DNA from 2 places in the Nocardioides sp. NPDC047086 genome. Region 2 is predicted to be linked to the other one. Evidence: riboswitches for the same ligand, from Rfam matches in the RefSeq annotation. Region 2 holds a riboswitch; the other holds the start of a gene.
What was found. Region 2 has a riboswitch for S-adenosylmethionine ahead of thrC (threonine synthase). Riboswitches for the same ligand answer to the same signal wherever they lie in the genome.
Positions count from the first base shown of each region.

Region 1: another riboswitch for S-adenosylmethionine. It lies ahead of ABZ796_RS16260 (aminotransferase class V-fold PLP-dependent enzyme); the one in region 2 lies ahead of thrC (threonine synthase).

Region 1 is NZ_JBEYUV010000021.1:53,662-60,826, reverse strand. It holds gene ABZ796_RS16270 (hypothetical protein) at 1-318, opposite strand, end outside; gene ABZ796_RS16265 (transglycosylase domain-containing protein) at 296-2,440, shown strand; SAM riboswitch class IV at 2,515-2,628, shown strand; gene ABZ796_RS16260 (aminotransferase class V-fold PLP-dependent enzyme) at 2,672-3,991, shown strand; gene ABZ796_RS16255 (biotin/lipoate A/B protein ligase family protein) at 4,212-5,267, shown strand; gene leuS (leucine--tRNA ligase) at 5,839-7,165, shown strand, end outside.
Region 2 is NZ_JBEYUV010000002.1:41,476-48,640, reverse strand. It holds gene otsB (trehalose-phosphatase) at 1-678, shown strand, start outside; gene lon (endopeptidase La) at 785-3,112, shown strand; SAM riboswitch class I at 3,247-3,386, shown strand; gene thrC (threonine synthase) at 3,398-4,669, shown strand; gene ABZ796_RS02075 (SGNH/GDSL hydrolase family protein) at 4,805-5,719, shown strand; gene ABZ796_RS02070 (AMP-binding protein) at 5,773-7,165, opposite strand, start outside.

The DNA.
Region 1 (7,165 bases), on a different contig from region 2:
TCCGAAGGGTCCGACCGGTCCGCCGCCGTCCTGGCGGCCGCCGCCTCCGCCCGCTCCGCGGATCGTGGCCGAGCCACCCCCGGCCACGCCCAGCAGGCCGCCGGGCGCGCGTCGCGCGGCGCCCAGACCGGCCTCCGCCCGGGCCTGGGTCGCCCGGGCCGAGCCTGCCAAGGTCTGGGCGGCCGAGAAGTGGGCGGCGGCCAGGAGCGCGACCTCCAGGGGTTCGACGTCCACGGGTTCGGCCTCCTGGGCTTCGACGAGCTGGCGACGCTGGGGGAAGCTGACGGCGAAGGTGGTGCTGGTCGGGTTCCTGGCCATCGCCCTGATCGGGTCGGTGACGGCGATCGTGACCTACAACCGGATCAACGTGCCGGACCCCAACGCCGCCTTCGAGGTCGAGACCTCGTTCGTCTACTACAGCAACGGCAAGACCGAGCTCGGCCGCTACCAGGAGGGCGACCAGAACCGGACCAAGCTGGACGCCGACGAGATCCCGGAGGTGGTCAAGCACGCCGTGGTGGCCGCCGAGGACCGTACGTTCTACGAGAACAGCGGCGTCGACGTGAAGGGCATCGTGCGAGCCGCGTTCTCCAACACGACCGAGGGCACCGCGGGTGGCGCGTCCACGATCACCCAGCAGTACGTCAAGAACTACTACCTCGACTCGGAGCGCTCCTACTCCCGCAAGCTGAAGGAAGCGGTCATCGCCCTGAAGCTGACCAGGCAGAAGAGCAAGGACCAGATCCTCACCGACTACCTCAACACGATCTACTTCAACCGGGGCGCCTACGGCATCGAGGCGGCCGCGAAGGCCTACTTCGCGAAGTCCACCAAGGACCTCTCGCTGCAGGAGACGGCGGCGCTCGCGGCCATCCTCAACAACCCGGCCGGCTTCGACCCCGCCAGCAGCACCTTCCGCGGCGAGGAGAAGCTGCTCGGCCGCTACCGCTACGTCCTCTCCGGCATGGTCGACCTGGGCTACCTGAAGCAGGCGGATGCCGACAAGGTGAAGGACGCGCTGCCGAAGTTCCCCGCGAAGACGGTGCCGAGCCGGCTCGGTGGCCAGCGCGGCCACGCGCTCACCATGATCAAGGCCGAGCTGCTTGCCCTGAAGGGTGCCGACGGCAAGCCGCTGTTCACCGAGGAGGACATCGACAGCGGTGGCCTGCGGATCACCGCGACGCTCTCGCCGAAGGTGATGAAGGCGTCCGCGACCGCCGCCAAGACGGTCAAGCCCAAGAACCGCAAGGCGTACGTCAAGGACGACCCGGAGCAGAAGAACGCCCTGCACGTGGCGACCGCCTCGGTCGACGTCGGGTCCGGCGCACTGCTCGGCTTCTACGGTGGCCAGGACTATCTCGACAGCCAGCACAACTGGGCCGCGACCGGTGGTCACGCCGGGTCGACGATGAAGGTCTTCGCCACCGCGGCGGCGATCGCGAAGGGCTACTCACTGGAGTCGACCTGGGCCGGTGACTCGCCGTTCACGACCTACACCGGCAAGCCGGTCGTGAACGAGGGTGAGCAAGCCGGGATCGCCGACGGGATGGACTACGGCGAGCACATCACCATGCTCAAGGCGCTGGAGCAGTCGGTGAACACGGCCTACATCGACATGACCGAGTCGATGGGTGGTCCCGAGGCGGGCCGCAAGGCGATCTACGACACCGCGGTGGCCGCGGGTGTCGCCCCGGCGAAGGCGGACCCCAAGTTCCCGGGGATCCCCAGCACCACCACCGACTTCGACCACAAGACCGACGACCGGATCGCCCTCGGCCGCGCCAACGTCAGCCCGATCAACATGGCCAACGCCTACGCCACGATCGCCGACGGCGGCTACCGCCACGACGTGCACGTGGTGAAGAAGGTCCGCGACCGCGCCGGCAACGTCCTCTACAGCTGGAACGGCCGCAAGAACGCCCGGCACGCGATCTCCGAAGATGTCGCCGCCGACGTGACGTACGCGATGCAGGGTGTGGTGCAGAGCGGCTCGGGCCAGAAGGCGCAGCGCATCGGCCGGCCGGTGGCCGGCAAGACCGGCACCGGCACCTGCACCAACGAGCAGTACGTCTGCTCGTCGTGGTTCGTCGGGTTCACCCCGCAGATCGCCACCGCCGTCCGCTACTCGCGCGGCAACGGCGAAGGGAAGCTCGACGGCGGCTGGATGCCGTCCTACTTCGGCGCCGACTATCCCACCGAGACCTGGGCGGCCATCATGGCGAAGGCGATGGAGGGCAAGGAGGTCGAGAACTTCCCGGAGCCGGTCTACGTCGACGGCCAGGATCCCGAGTCCGGTCACGAGAAGCAGCTGATCGCACCGCCACCGCCCCCGGAGGAGGACGACGGCGAGGACTGTGACCCCGTCGCGGAGTTCTTCGGCGCCTGTGACGACGGAGGCAACGGCAACGGCAACGGCAAGCCCTGGCGAGGCCGTCCGTGATCTGAGATGCGTGCCCACCGATCGAGATGACGAGTTGGTGGGCGCGCCCGGTCTCGGGCAGCATTCCGGGCGAAGGTCACGACTGCCAGCGCGAAGCCCCGGCTTGCTGGCGGGCAACCCTCCCACGCGGTGGGGTGCTCCGGGTGACGACCAGGCCCTCGCCGAGGTGGCGCGGGCAAGCGCGTGCTTCGCCGGGCAGCCCTGGGGGAGCCATGACCCGAAGGGTGCCCCATGTCCCTGCTTCCGCTCGTCGGCTCGAACACGCAGGTCCCGCTGCTGGACGGAACCACGACGACGTACGCCAACCTCGATGTCGCCGCCTCGGCGCCTGCGCTGCAAGCCGTGGCCGACCGGGTGGCCGAGGTCCTGCCCTGGTACGCCTCGGTGCACCGCGGCGCCGGCTACCTGTCCCAGGTCTCGACCGCCCTCTACGAGGAGTCGCGCGCGACCATCGGCGCCTATGTCGGCGCCCGCGAGGACGACGTCACCGTCATCGCCCGCAACACCACCGATGCGGTGAACCTGCTGGCCGGTTGCGTACCCGGTCGGGTGCTCGTCCTCGACATCGAGCACCACGCCAACCTGCTCCCGTGGCACCGGGTCGAGGCGGGCGTCACCGCGATCGCCGGCCGCGACACCCTCGCCGGCACCATCGACGCCCTCGCGAGCGAGCTGGCCCGCGGCGACTACGCCCTGGTCGCGATCACCGGTGCCTCCAACGTCACCGGCGAGGCGCTGCCGGTCGGCGAGATCGTCACCCTCGCCCATGCCCACGGCGCCCGGGTCCTCGTCGACGGCGCCCAGCTGCTCGCCCACCGCCACTTCTCGCTCGCCGCGACCGGCGCCGACTACGTCGCCTTCTCCGGCCACAAGCTCTACGCCCCCTACGGCGCCGGCGCCCTGGTCGGGCGCCGCGACTGGCTCGACGTCGGTACCCCCTACCTCGCCGGGGGAGGGGCGGTCGACGACGTGGAGGTGGGCGAGACCACGTGGCAGCCCGCCCCCGCGCGCCACGAGGGCGGCTCGCCCAACGTCATCGGCGCGGACGCCCTGGCCGCGGCCTGTACGACTCTCGGCAGCCTCTCGGCCGCCGAGCTGGACCGCCACGAGGCGTCACTGAGGGGGCGCCTCGTGGCCGGCCTGTCCGCGCTGGAGGGTGTCGACGTCGTGAGGCTCTGGCCCGACTCCGACGAGCCCGTCGGGGTGGTCACGTTCACCGTCGACGGCATCGAGCCCGGCCGGGTCGCGGCCTACCTCTCCGCCGAGCACGGCCTGGGCGTACGCGACGGCCGGTTCTGTGCCCAGCCGCTCCTCAAGCGCCTCGGGCTCACCGGCGGCGCCGTCCGCGCGAGCATCGGCATCGGCACCTCGTTCGCCGACGTGGACCGGCTGGTCGCCGGCGTACGTTCCCTCCTCGCCGATGACGTCCGCGGCGACTACGTCCTCGTCGACGGAGCCTGGACCCTCGCCGATGACCCCCGCCCCCTCGTCGGCCCGGCCGGCCTGACCCGCCTGGCCGACACCGCCGGCTCCTGCGGCGCCGCCGTCTGACCCCCTCCTGCCGAAGCGTCAGCTACGTCGGCCGCTGGTCGAGCCGCGAGGCCGCCTGCGGCCGAGCGTGTCGAGACCAACACAGTCCCCTCCGCGCTCGATTCGACTGTGTTGGTCTCGACACGCCTCCGCCTAGCGGCTCCGGCGGCTCGACCAGCGGCAGGCGGGTGACGCCTCGACGAGGGAGGATGAATCGGGGCGCCCGCGGTGTTGAGGAACTGTGAGCGAACGAGTGCATGGCGAGCGGAAGGTACGCGGCGGCAAGCTGGTCGTCGTCGACGTGACGGTCTCCGCTGACACGATCATCGACGTCGTCCTCTCGGGGGACTTCTTCCTGGAACCCGACGAGGCGCTGGGGTGGCTGACCACGGCGCTGGAGGGACAGTCCGTCGAGGTGTCCCTCGACCAGCTGACCGCGGAGCTGGACGCCGCGGCCCGTGATGCCGAGCTGGTCGGCTTCGGCACCCGTGACATCGCCCTGACGGTGCTGCGGGCGCTGGGCCGGGCCACGACCTGGGACGATCTCGACCTCGAGATCGTCGAGACCGGCCCGCTGTCGCCGACGATGCAGATGGCCCTCGACGAGGTCATCGTCCGCCAGGTGGCCGAGGGCCGCCGCGCCCCCAACCTGAGGTTCTGGGACTGGGCGAGCAGCGCGGTCGTGATCGGCAGCTACCAGTCGCTCTCCAACGAGGTCGACGAGGCCGCCGCCGAGCGTCACGGCATCGAGGTCGTACGCCGCATCTCAGGCGGCGGTGCGATGTTCATCGAGCCCGGCAACACGATCACCTACAGCCTCGCTGTGCCCGACACGCTCGTGGCTGGCATGTCCTTCCAGGAGTCCTACGCCTTCCTCGACGAGTGGGTGCTGCGCGGCCTGCGCAGCGTCGGCATCGAGGCCGCCTACGCCGGTCTGAACGACATCGCCTCCCCGGTCGGCAAGATCGCCGGCGCCGCCCAGAAGCGGATCCCCGGTGGCGTCCTGCACCACGTCACGATGGCCTACGACATCGACGCCGACAAGATGCTCGAGGTGCTCCGGATCGGCCGGGAGAAGATGTCCGACAAGGGCACCAGGAGCGCTGCCAAGCGCGTCGACCCGATCCGTTCCCAGACCGGGCTGAGCCGCGACAAGGTCATCGAGGCACTGCTGGCCGAGTTCGAGCAGAGCTTCGGGGCGGCGTACGTCGGCCTCGATCAGGCCACGATCGACGAGGCCGCGGCGCTGGTCGAGAGCAAGCACGGCACGCGGGAATGGGTTGCTCGCGTGCCGTAGGCGTGGGGCTCGCTACACGTACGCGACCGGATCTCGACGCGCGCATCGCGCCTTCGCAAGCTCGGGCGCGGCGCTTGATCTCCAATACGTTTTGAGGCCCGGCGACTTGGTCGCCGGGCCTCAAAGATTTGGACTCCGCTGCTCGGAGCGTTCCTTGGATGAGATGGGGGGGTCCTCATTCACGACCGACATCACGAGCAGCGGAGCGCCGCCAGTTTGGCACGCTCAGATGCGCCGTCGCAATAGGTGAAGGCCCCTCCGGACCTATTTTCTGTCGGTCGATCTGCAGGGCGGAACTCATGGGGTATCGAAAGTGCCTTTCTAGAGGACTTCGACCCTGTCACCGGCACCGGGCGCGGGAGTATGGCAGGACTGCGAATGACGATGGTGGCGGTGGTCGGCTACCCTGAACACATGCAGATGTCTGTCCTGCTTCTTAGGCAGCCGCGCTGACCCTGAGGGACACACCCCGGTCACGCGGCTACCCCTCCATGTGAGGGGCCGTTCTCATTTCTAGGGATCGTTCCAGAAGCAGTCTTGACGCACGACACTCGACAAGGACGAAAGACCAATGACGCAGGACCAGGCTGAGCAGGCGACGTACGACGTCACCGAGCTGCAGGACAAGTGGCGCCCCATCTGGGAGAAGCTGGAGCCGTTCAAGGCGGGCCAGCGAGAGGGGGCCGAGAAGCGCTACGCGCTCACGATGTTCCCCTACCCCTCCGGCGACCTGCACATGGGCCACGCCGAGGTGACCGCGCTGCACGACGTACTGGCCCGCTACTGGTGGCTGAAGGGCTTCGACGTCCTGAACCCGATCGGCTGGGACTCCTTCGGCCTGCCTGCCGAGAACGCCGCGATCAAGCGCAACGAGAACCCCGCCGGCTGGACCTACGCCAACATCGAGACCCAGGCGGAGTCCTTCAAGCGCTACGGCATCTCCTTCGACTGGTCGCGCCGGCTGCACACCTCCGACCCGGAGTACTACCACTGGACCCAGTGGCTGTTCATCAAGCTGTACGAGGCGGGGCTGGCCTACCGCAAGAAGAGCCCGGTCAACTGGTGCCCGAACGACCAGACCGTTCTGGCGAACGAACAGGTCGTCAACGGTCAGTGCGAGCGCTGCGGGGCCACGGTCACCAAGCGCGACCTGAACCAGTGGTACTTCAAGATCACCGACTACGCCCAGCGCCTGCTGGACGACATGAACCAGATCAAGTGGCCCGAAGAGGTCCTGGCCATGCAGCGCAACTGGATCGGCCGGTCCGAGGGTGCGCACGTCGACTTCGACATCACCTTGGCCGATGGCGGCTCCAAGAAGGTCACCGTGTTCACCACGCGACCCGACACGCTGTACGGCGCCACCTTCATGGTCGTCGCGGCCGATGCAGCCCTGGCCTCGGAGATCGTTGCCCCTGAGCAGAAGCAGGCTCTGGAGGATTACGTCATCGAGGTCCGCAAGTCCTCCGAGATCGACCGCATGTCGACCGACCGTCCGAAGACAGGTGTTGATCTGGGAGTCACTGCGGTCAACCCGGTCAATGGTGAGCAGATCCCGGTGTGGGCGTCGGACTACGTGCTGGCGGAGTACGGCACCGGCGCGATCATGGCGGTGCCCGCGCATGACCAGCGCGACCTGGACTTCGCGAAGAAGTTCGCACTGCCGGTCCGCCGTGTTGTCGACGTTCCTGACACTGACAATCCGGAGGAGACCTACGTCGCAACCGCAGGTGACGGTGCGTACGTGAACTCTCCCGAGTTGGAGGGCGTCGCCGACAAGGCGAGCGGGATCCACAAGATCATCGAGAAGCTGGAGGCCGAGGGCCAGGGCAAGGGCACCATCAACTACCGGCTGCGCGACTGGCTGCTGAGCCGGCAGCGCTACTGGGGTGCGCCGA
Region 2 (7,165 bases):
TCCCGGGTGAAGGCGCTCGCCATCGTCACCGGCCGGCCGGCCGGACAGGTCGTCGAGCTCGGTGGCCTGGCCGCGATCGCCGACGCGCTCGCGGAGGCGGGCAAGGAGCTGTACGTGTTCGGGCAGTACGGCAACGAGCGCTGGAGCGGTGCCGACCGGGTCGTCGTCGGCCCGCCGCCGCCCGAGGGACTGGCCGCCTTCGAGGCGGCGCTGCCGGCGGTGCTCTCCGCTCATGGGGCGCAGGACGCCTACATCGAGGAGAAGGGTCTCGCCGTCGGGGTCCATACCCGCCGGTTCCCCGACCCCGACGCTCTCGCCGCGCGCCTGCTCCCGCCGCTGACGGAGCTGGCCGGCGAGCACGGGCTCGTGGTCGAGCCCGGCAAGCAGGTCATCGAGGTACGCGCCCCCGGGATGCACAAGGGCCACGCGATCTCGACCCTGGTCGAGGAGGTCTCGCCCGGCGCGATCCTGTTCGGCGGTGACGACCTGGGTGACATCGAGGCGTTCGAGGCCGTCCGGGCCTGGGGGAAGACCACCGGCTCGCCGACCCTCCTCGTCTACTCCCACGCCGGGCCCGACCGGGGTCCGCTCGCGGATCTCGCCGATCTCGAGGTCGCGGGGCCGGAGGGTGTGCTGGGGCTGCTGGGGCGGCTGACCGACGAGGCGCGCCAGGGGTGACACCGCGACGTCTGTCCGCTCACAGCGAACAGCCTAACCGGAGGGAACATCCGGTTGCTCCCGGAAGTTGAGCCGGTATCACTCAACTCTTCTAGGAGGGTCCGCAATGGACAAGCTTCCTGTGCTGTTCGTCTCGGATGCCGTGGTCCTGCCGGGGATGGTCGTGCCCATCGAGCTCGACGAGGCCGCGCAGGCTGCGATCGACGCCGCCAGGGCAGGCTCGGACAGCCGCCTGCTGGTCGCGCCGCGGCTGGGGGACCGGTATGCGACGTACGGTGCCGTCGCCACGATCGAGCGCGTAGGCCGGTTCCGGGGCGGTGAGCCCGCGGCGGTGCTGAGGGCCGTCGGCCGGGCCAAGATCGGCTCCGGCGTGACCGGACCCGGTGCCGCGCTGTGGGTCGAGGTCGAGCCCGCCACCGAGACGACGACGGAGCACGCGAAGGAGCTGGCCGAGGAGTACAAGCGGCTGGTCGTCGCGGTGCTCCAGCGTCGCGAGGCGTGGCCGGTCATCGACCAGGTCAACCGGCTCACCGAGCCGTCCGAGATCGCCGACACCGCCGGCTACGCGCCGTACCTCGACGACGATGCCAAGCGCGAGCTGCTGGAGACGCCGGACGTCACCGAGCGTCTCGAGAAGGTGATCGCCTGGGCGAAGGACTACATCGCCGAGTCCGAGGTCAGCGACAAGATCGCGGAGGACGTACGCGAGGGCATGGAGAAGACGCAGCGGGAGTTCCTGCTGCGCCAGCAGCTCGCCGCGATCCGCAAGGAGCTCGGCGAGGGCGAGCCCGAGGGCTCCGACGACTACCGGGCCCGCGTCGAGGCCGCCGACCTGCCCGAGGCCGTACGCGAGGCCGCGCTGCGCGAGGTCGACAAGCTCGAGCGTGGTTCCGAGCAGAACCCCGAGACCGCCTGGATCCGCACCTGGCTGGACACGGTGCTGGAGCTGCCCTGGGGTGTGACGACGGAGGACTCCACCGACGTGACCGCTGCCCGTGAGGTGCTCGACGCCGACCACCACGGCCTCGAGGAGGTCAAGGACCGGATCGTCGAGTACCTGGCGGTGCGGACCCGACGCGCCGAGCGCGGGCTGCAGGTCATCGGTGGCCGTGGCTCCGGCGCCGTGGTGCTGCTCGCCGGCCCGCCAGGAGTCGGCAAGACCTCGCTGGGTGAGTCGGTCGCGCGCTCGCTCGGACGGAAGTTCGTCCGGGTCGCGCTGGGTGGCGTCCGCGACGAGGCCGAGATCCGCGGTCACCGGCGCACCTATGTCGGTGCGCTTCCGGGCCGGATCGTGCGGGCCATCAAGGAGGCCGGCTCGATGAACCCGGTCGTGCTCCTCGACGAGGTCGACAAGGTCGGCAGCGACTACCGGGGTGACCCGGCGGCGGCTCTGCTGGAGGTGCTCGACCCGGCGCAGAACCACACCTTCCGCGACCACTACCTCGAGCTCGACCTGGACCTCTCCGACGTGCTCTTCATCGCGACGGCCAACGTCGTGGAGCAGATCCCGAGCGCGCTGCTGGACCGGATGGAGCTCGTCACCATCGACGGCTACACCGAGGACGACAAGGTCGCCATCGCTCGCGACTTCCTGCTGCCCCGGCAGCTCGAGCGCGCCGCGGTGACCGCCGAGGAGGCCACGGTCTCCGACGACGCCCTGCGCGAGCTGGCCGCGAACTACACCCGCGAGGCGGGCGTACGCCAGCTCGAGCGGCTGCTCGCCAAGGCGCTGCGCAAGGTGGCGACGAAGCTCGCCACCGGGGCGGAGCACGTCGAGATCGGCCTGGACAACCTCAAGGACCTGGTCGGACGGCCGCGGTTCACGCCGGAGTCGGCGGAGCGTACGTCTGTCCCGGGGGTCGCCACCGGACTGGCGGTCACCGGGCTCGGCGGGGACGTGCTCTTCATCGAGGCCTCCTCGGCCGAGGGGCAGACGGGGCTCAACATCACCGGCCAGCTCGGTGAGGTGATGAAGGAGTCCGCCCAGATCGCGCTCTCCTTCGTCCGTTCGCACGCCGCCGAGCTGGGTGTCGACCCGGCGGTGCTCGACCGCTCGCTCCACGTCCACGTGCCTGCGGGTGCGGTCCCGAAGGACGGGCCCAGCGCCGGCATCACGATGGTCACCGCGCTCACCTCTCTTGCGACCGGTCGTCCGGTCCGCAGCGAGGTCGGCATGACCGGTGAGGTCTCGCTCTCCGGCCGGGTGCTGCCCATCGGGGGCCTCAAGCAGAAGCTGCTCGCCGCCCAGCGAGCCGGCCTGACCGAGGTCTTCGTGCCCCAGCGCAACGAGCCCGACCTGGACGAGGTCCCCGACGAGGTGAAGCAGGCGCTGAAGATCAACCTGGTCAGCGACGTACGCGATGTCGTACGCGGTGCGCTCGCCGACGCCGGATCCGCCACTGGCGGCGAGGCCGAGTCGGTCCGCGCCGCCTGAGTGCGGTTGTCCCCTGGAGGGGCGGCACGGTGTCACACCGTGCCGCCCTTCTCGTTGTCCGGATGGCGGACACTTGGTCCGCGGAGTGGAACCCGGGTGTGATCGGCGGAGGTTGCCTGCCGTACGATCGGTATTGCTCATCGAGAGGGACTGAGGGAACGGCCCAGTGAAGTCCCGGCAACCGACCACGAGCCTCCTCCCGACCACGGGTAGGGCGTGGGACAAGGTGCTAATTCCGGCCCGGCGCGAGAGACGTGATCGGGGAAGATGAGGAGGAGGTTTCTCATGAGCGCTGCGACCACGGAGACGAAGGGCCTGCGCGAGGGCGCTTTCGGCAACGCCTCGGCGCTGTCGTGCCGGGAGTGTGGCCACCAGATCGAGCTCGGACCGCATTACGCCTGTCCGGAGTGTTTCGGGCCACTGGAGGTGGCGTATGACTTCCCGGCCGTGACCCGCGAGGAGATCGAGGCCGGACCCCGCAACATCTGGCGCTACAAGGCGCTGCTGCCGGTGCCCGACGACATCGAGCAGAGCCCCAACACCGAGCCCGGCTTCACCCGGCTCCTGGACGCGAAGAACCTCGCGCGCGAGCTCGGCATCGAGAAGCTCTGGGTGAAGGACGACTCGACCAACCCGACAAACTCGTTCAAGGACCGTGTGGTCGCCTGCGCGCTGAGCGCGGCCCGTGAGCTGGACGCCAAGGTCTTCGCCTGCCCGAGCACCGGCAACCTGGCCAACGCGGTCGCCGCGGCCGGCGCCCGCGCCGGGATCCCCACCGCTGTGTTCATCCCCAGCAACCTCGAGCAGCCCAAGCAGGTCAACTCCGCGGTCTTCACCGACAACCTGATCGCCGTCGACGGCAACTACGACGACGTCAACAAGCTGGCCCAGGAGATCGCCGCGGAGGAGGACGGCTGGGCGTTCGTGAACGTCAACGTACGTCCCTTCTACGCGGAGGGCTCCAAGACGCTCGGCTTCGAGATCGCCGAGCAGCTCGGCTGGCGCCTGCCCGACCAGATCGTCATCCCGGTGGCCTCCGGCTCCCAGCTGACCAAGGTCGACAAGGCCTTCAAGGAGCTCATCAAGCTCGGTCTGGTCGAGGAGAAGCCCTACCGGATCTTCGGCGCCCAGGCCACCGGCTGCAACCCGGTCGCGACCGCCTTCAAGGCCGGCGTCGACGCCATCCGCCCGGTCAAGCCCGACACGATCGCCAAGTCGCTGGCCATCGGCAACCCGGCCGACGGCATCTACGTCCTCGACGCCACCCGCTCCACCGGTGGCGCCGTCGAGGAGGTCACCGACGACGAGATCCGCTCGGCGATCGTGCTCCTGGCCCGCACCGAGGGCATCTTCACCGAGACCGCCGGCGGCACCACCCTCGCGGTCACCAAGAAGCTCGTCGAGACCGGCGCCCTCGACCCGAGCCTGGAGACGGTCATCATCAACACCGGCCACGGCCTCAAGACGCTCGACGCGATCAGCGGTATCGTCGGCCCTCGCGCCACCATCGCCCCCAACTACGACGCCTTCGAGGAGGCCGGGCTCTCGCAGGCGTAGGGCTGCGGATGTTCGTCTAGGTATGTAGCCGAGCCGTCACTTCCCACGCGGAACTCCGCGAGGGAAGTGACGGTTTCTCTGCATACCTAGACGAACCAACCGCCCGTTCACCCTCGTGCGCTACAGATAAGAGACGTGAGCAGCGCGAAGACGAGTGAAGAGGCCAGGTGGCTCGGCATGGTCGCCGCGACCGCCGGAGTCGCCGGTGCGATCGGCGTGGTGGGGGCGGCGGCCGGTGCCGGGTTCGTGACGTTGCTGAAGAGACAGGCGGCGCACGCGCGCGATGTGATCGGCAAACCCCTCGGCGAGGAGGCGATCTACGCCGACAAGGTCTACAAGAAGACCTACGGAGGTACGCCGGTCGAGCTCCTCGTCCTCGGCGACTCGATCGCCGCGGGGCTGGGCGCGGAGACCCGGGGCGGCACCCTCGGCGCACGGCTGGCCAAGGGCACGGCGAAGACCCTGCTGCGGCCGGTGCGGCTGCGTACGGCTGCCGTGGTCGGGGCCGAGACGTCCATGCTCCCCGCGCAGCTCGAGTCGCTGCCGAAGGGCTACCGACCCGACGTGGCGGTGGTCGTCGTCGGCGGCAACGACGTCACCCACCGGGTGCCGCAGAAGGACTCCACCCGGGTGCTGGGGGAGGTCATCGACGCGCTGCGTGAGCGTGGTGCCGAGGTCGTCGTCGGCACCTGCCCGGACGTCGGGGCGGTGCGGCCCCTGCCGCAGCCGCTGCGCTCGCTCGGCCGCCGGATCGCCAAGCAGCTGGCCGACGGTCAGCGGGAGATCGCTCTCGCCCGGGGTGCCCACGTCGTCTCGCTCTCCGACGTCGTCGGCCCGTTCTTCATCACCAACCCCGACGAGATGTTCGCCATCGACCACTTCCACCCGAGCGCGATGGGCTACAAGCGCACCGCCAAGGCCATGCTGCCCTCCGTCCTCGCCGCACTCGGGCAGGTCCAGCAGGTCCCGTTCGGTCACCACCTGCCCGAGCTCCCGCCCGAGGCGAGCGAGCCGACGGGCGCCGAGGACCCGGCCGGCAGCGAGCCCTGACGCCGACCCGGCGCGTCTGTCCCGTACAGCTGGGACAGTTGCGCCGACTCGGGCTACTTGTCGTCCGCCTCGTCCGGGACCTTGCCGCCGGTGCTGAGCAGGTCGGCGGTGAGGCCGGTGGCGGCTCGGTAGTCGACGGTCCCCGCAGGCGTACGCGGCACGGACTCGACCAGCAGGACGAGCTTGGGCTCGTGCGACTCCCCGAGCCGGTCACGGGCATGCTTGCGCAGGTCGGCGGCGGTCGTCTCGGTCGAGGGGGTCAGCTGCACGAGCGCCGCGACCTGCTGGCCCCAGCGCGGGTGGGGCATGCCGAAGACGGCGGCGTCGACGACGTCCTCGTGGCTGAGGAGCACGCCCTCGATGGTCTCGGGGTGGATCTCGAGGTCACCGGTCCGTACGAGGGTCGCGGCCCTGCCGAGCAGCGTGATCGAGCCGTCCTGCTCGCGACGGGCGAGGTCGCCGGGGAAGGTCCAGCGCCGGTTGTCGATCAGCTTGATCGCGGTGGCAGAGCGGGCGTTGTCGTTGTAGTAGCCGAGAGCCGCGGGGCCGGAGCGGGCCAGCAGGCCCTCGACCCCGGGGGCCGCCGGGGTGAGGTCGGGGGTGAAGACCTCGACCTCCGGGCCCACCATGAACCGCGCCTCGCCGGGCACCAGCGGGGAGCCGTCGTCGGCGCGGGAGCCGGTGACGCCGGTCTCCAGGGTGCCGTAGGAGTCGACGATGACCCGGCGGGCGAACGCGTTGCGAAGAACGGAGAGGACGCCGTCGGAGAGCGGCGCCGCGGTGTTGGAGACCCCGGCGAGCGAGCGCAGGGGCCAGCGCTTCTTGCCGGTCAGCCGCGCGTTGGCCACCGGCCGCGCCTGGGCGTCGCCGAGGAGCGTGATCGCGGTGGCGCCGGCCTGCTCGGCGAGGTCCAGGAAGGCCTCGGCGGAGAAGGTGGGCGAGGTGTCGAGCACCGCGGTGCCGCCGGCGACCAGTGCCCGCAGGAGCAGCAGCTGGCTCTGTCCGTGCAGCAGCGGCCCGCCGGCGAGCAGGACGACGCCCGAGTCGCGGGCGGCCGCCTCGGCGGCGAGCCCCTCGACCGAGGGGATCGGCGCGTTGCGGCGGACCGTGTTGAGCGCGGCCCAGATCAGGTCCTCCTGGCGCCAGACCGCACCCTTCGGGGTGCCCGTGGTGCCGGTGGTGAAGATGATGTGCCAGTCGCCGGGCGTACGTCCGACCGTCGGCCGCTCCTTGGACGCCGCGGCGACCTTGGCGTCGTAGTCGGGGCCGAGGACCACCCGGTGATCCAGCGACAGCGAGAGCTCGTCGAGGTCATCGGTGAACTCGGGGGAGACGATGGCCGCGACGCAGTCGGTGGCGGCGTACGTCCGGGCGAGCTCGTCGCGTCGGTAGGCGTGGTTGATGTTGACCGGGATCGTGCGGGCCTTGAGACACCCGTAGAGGGCG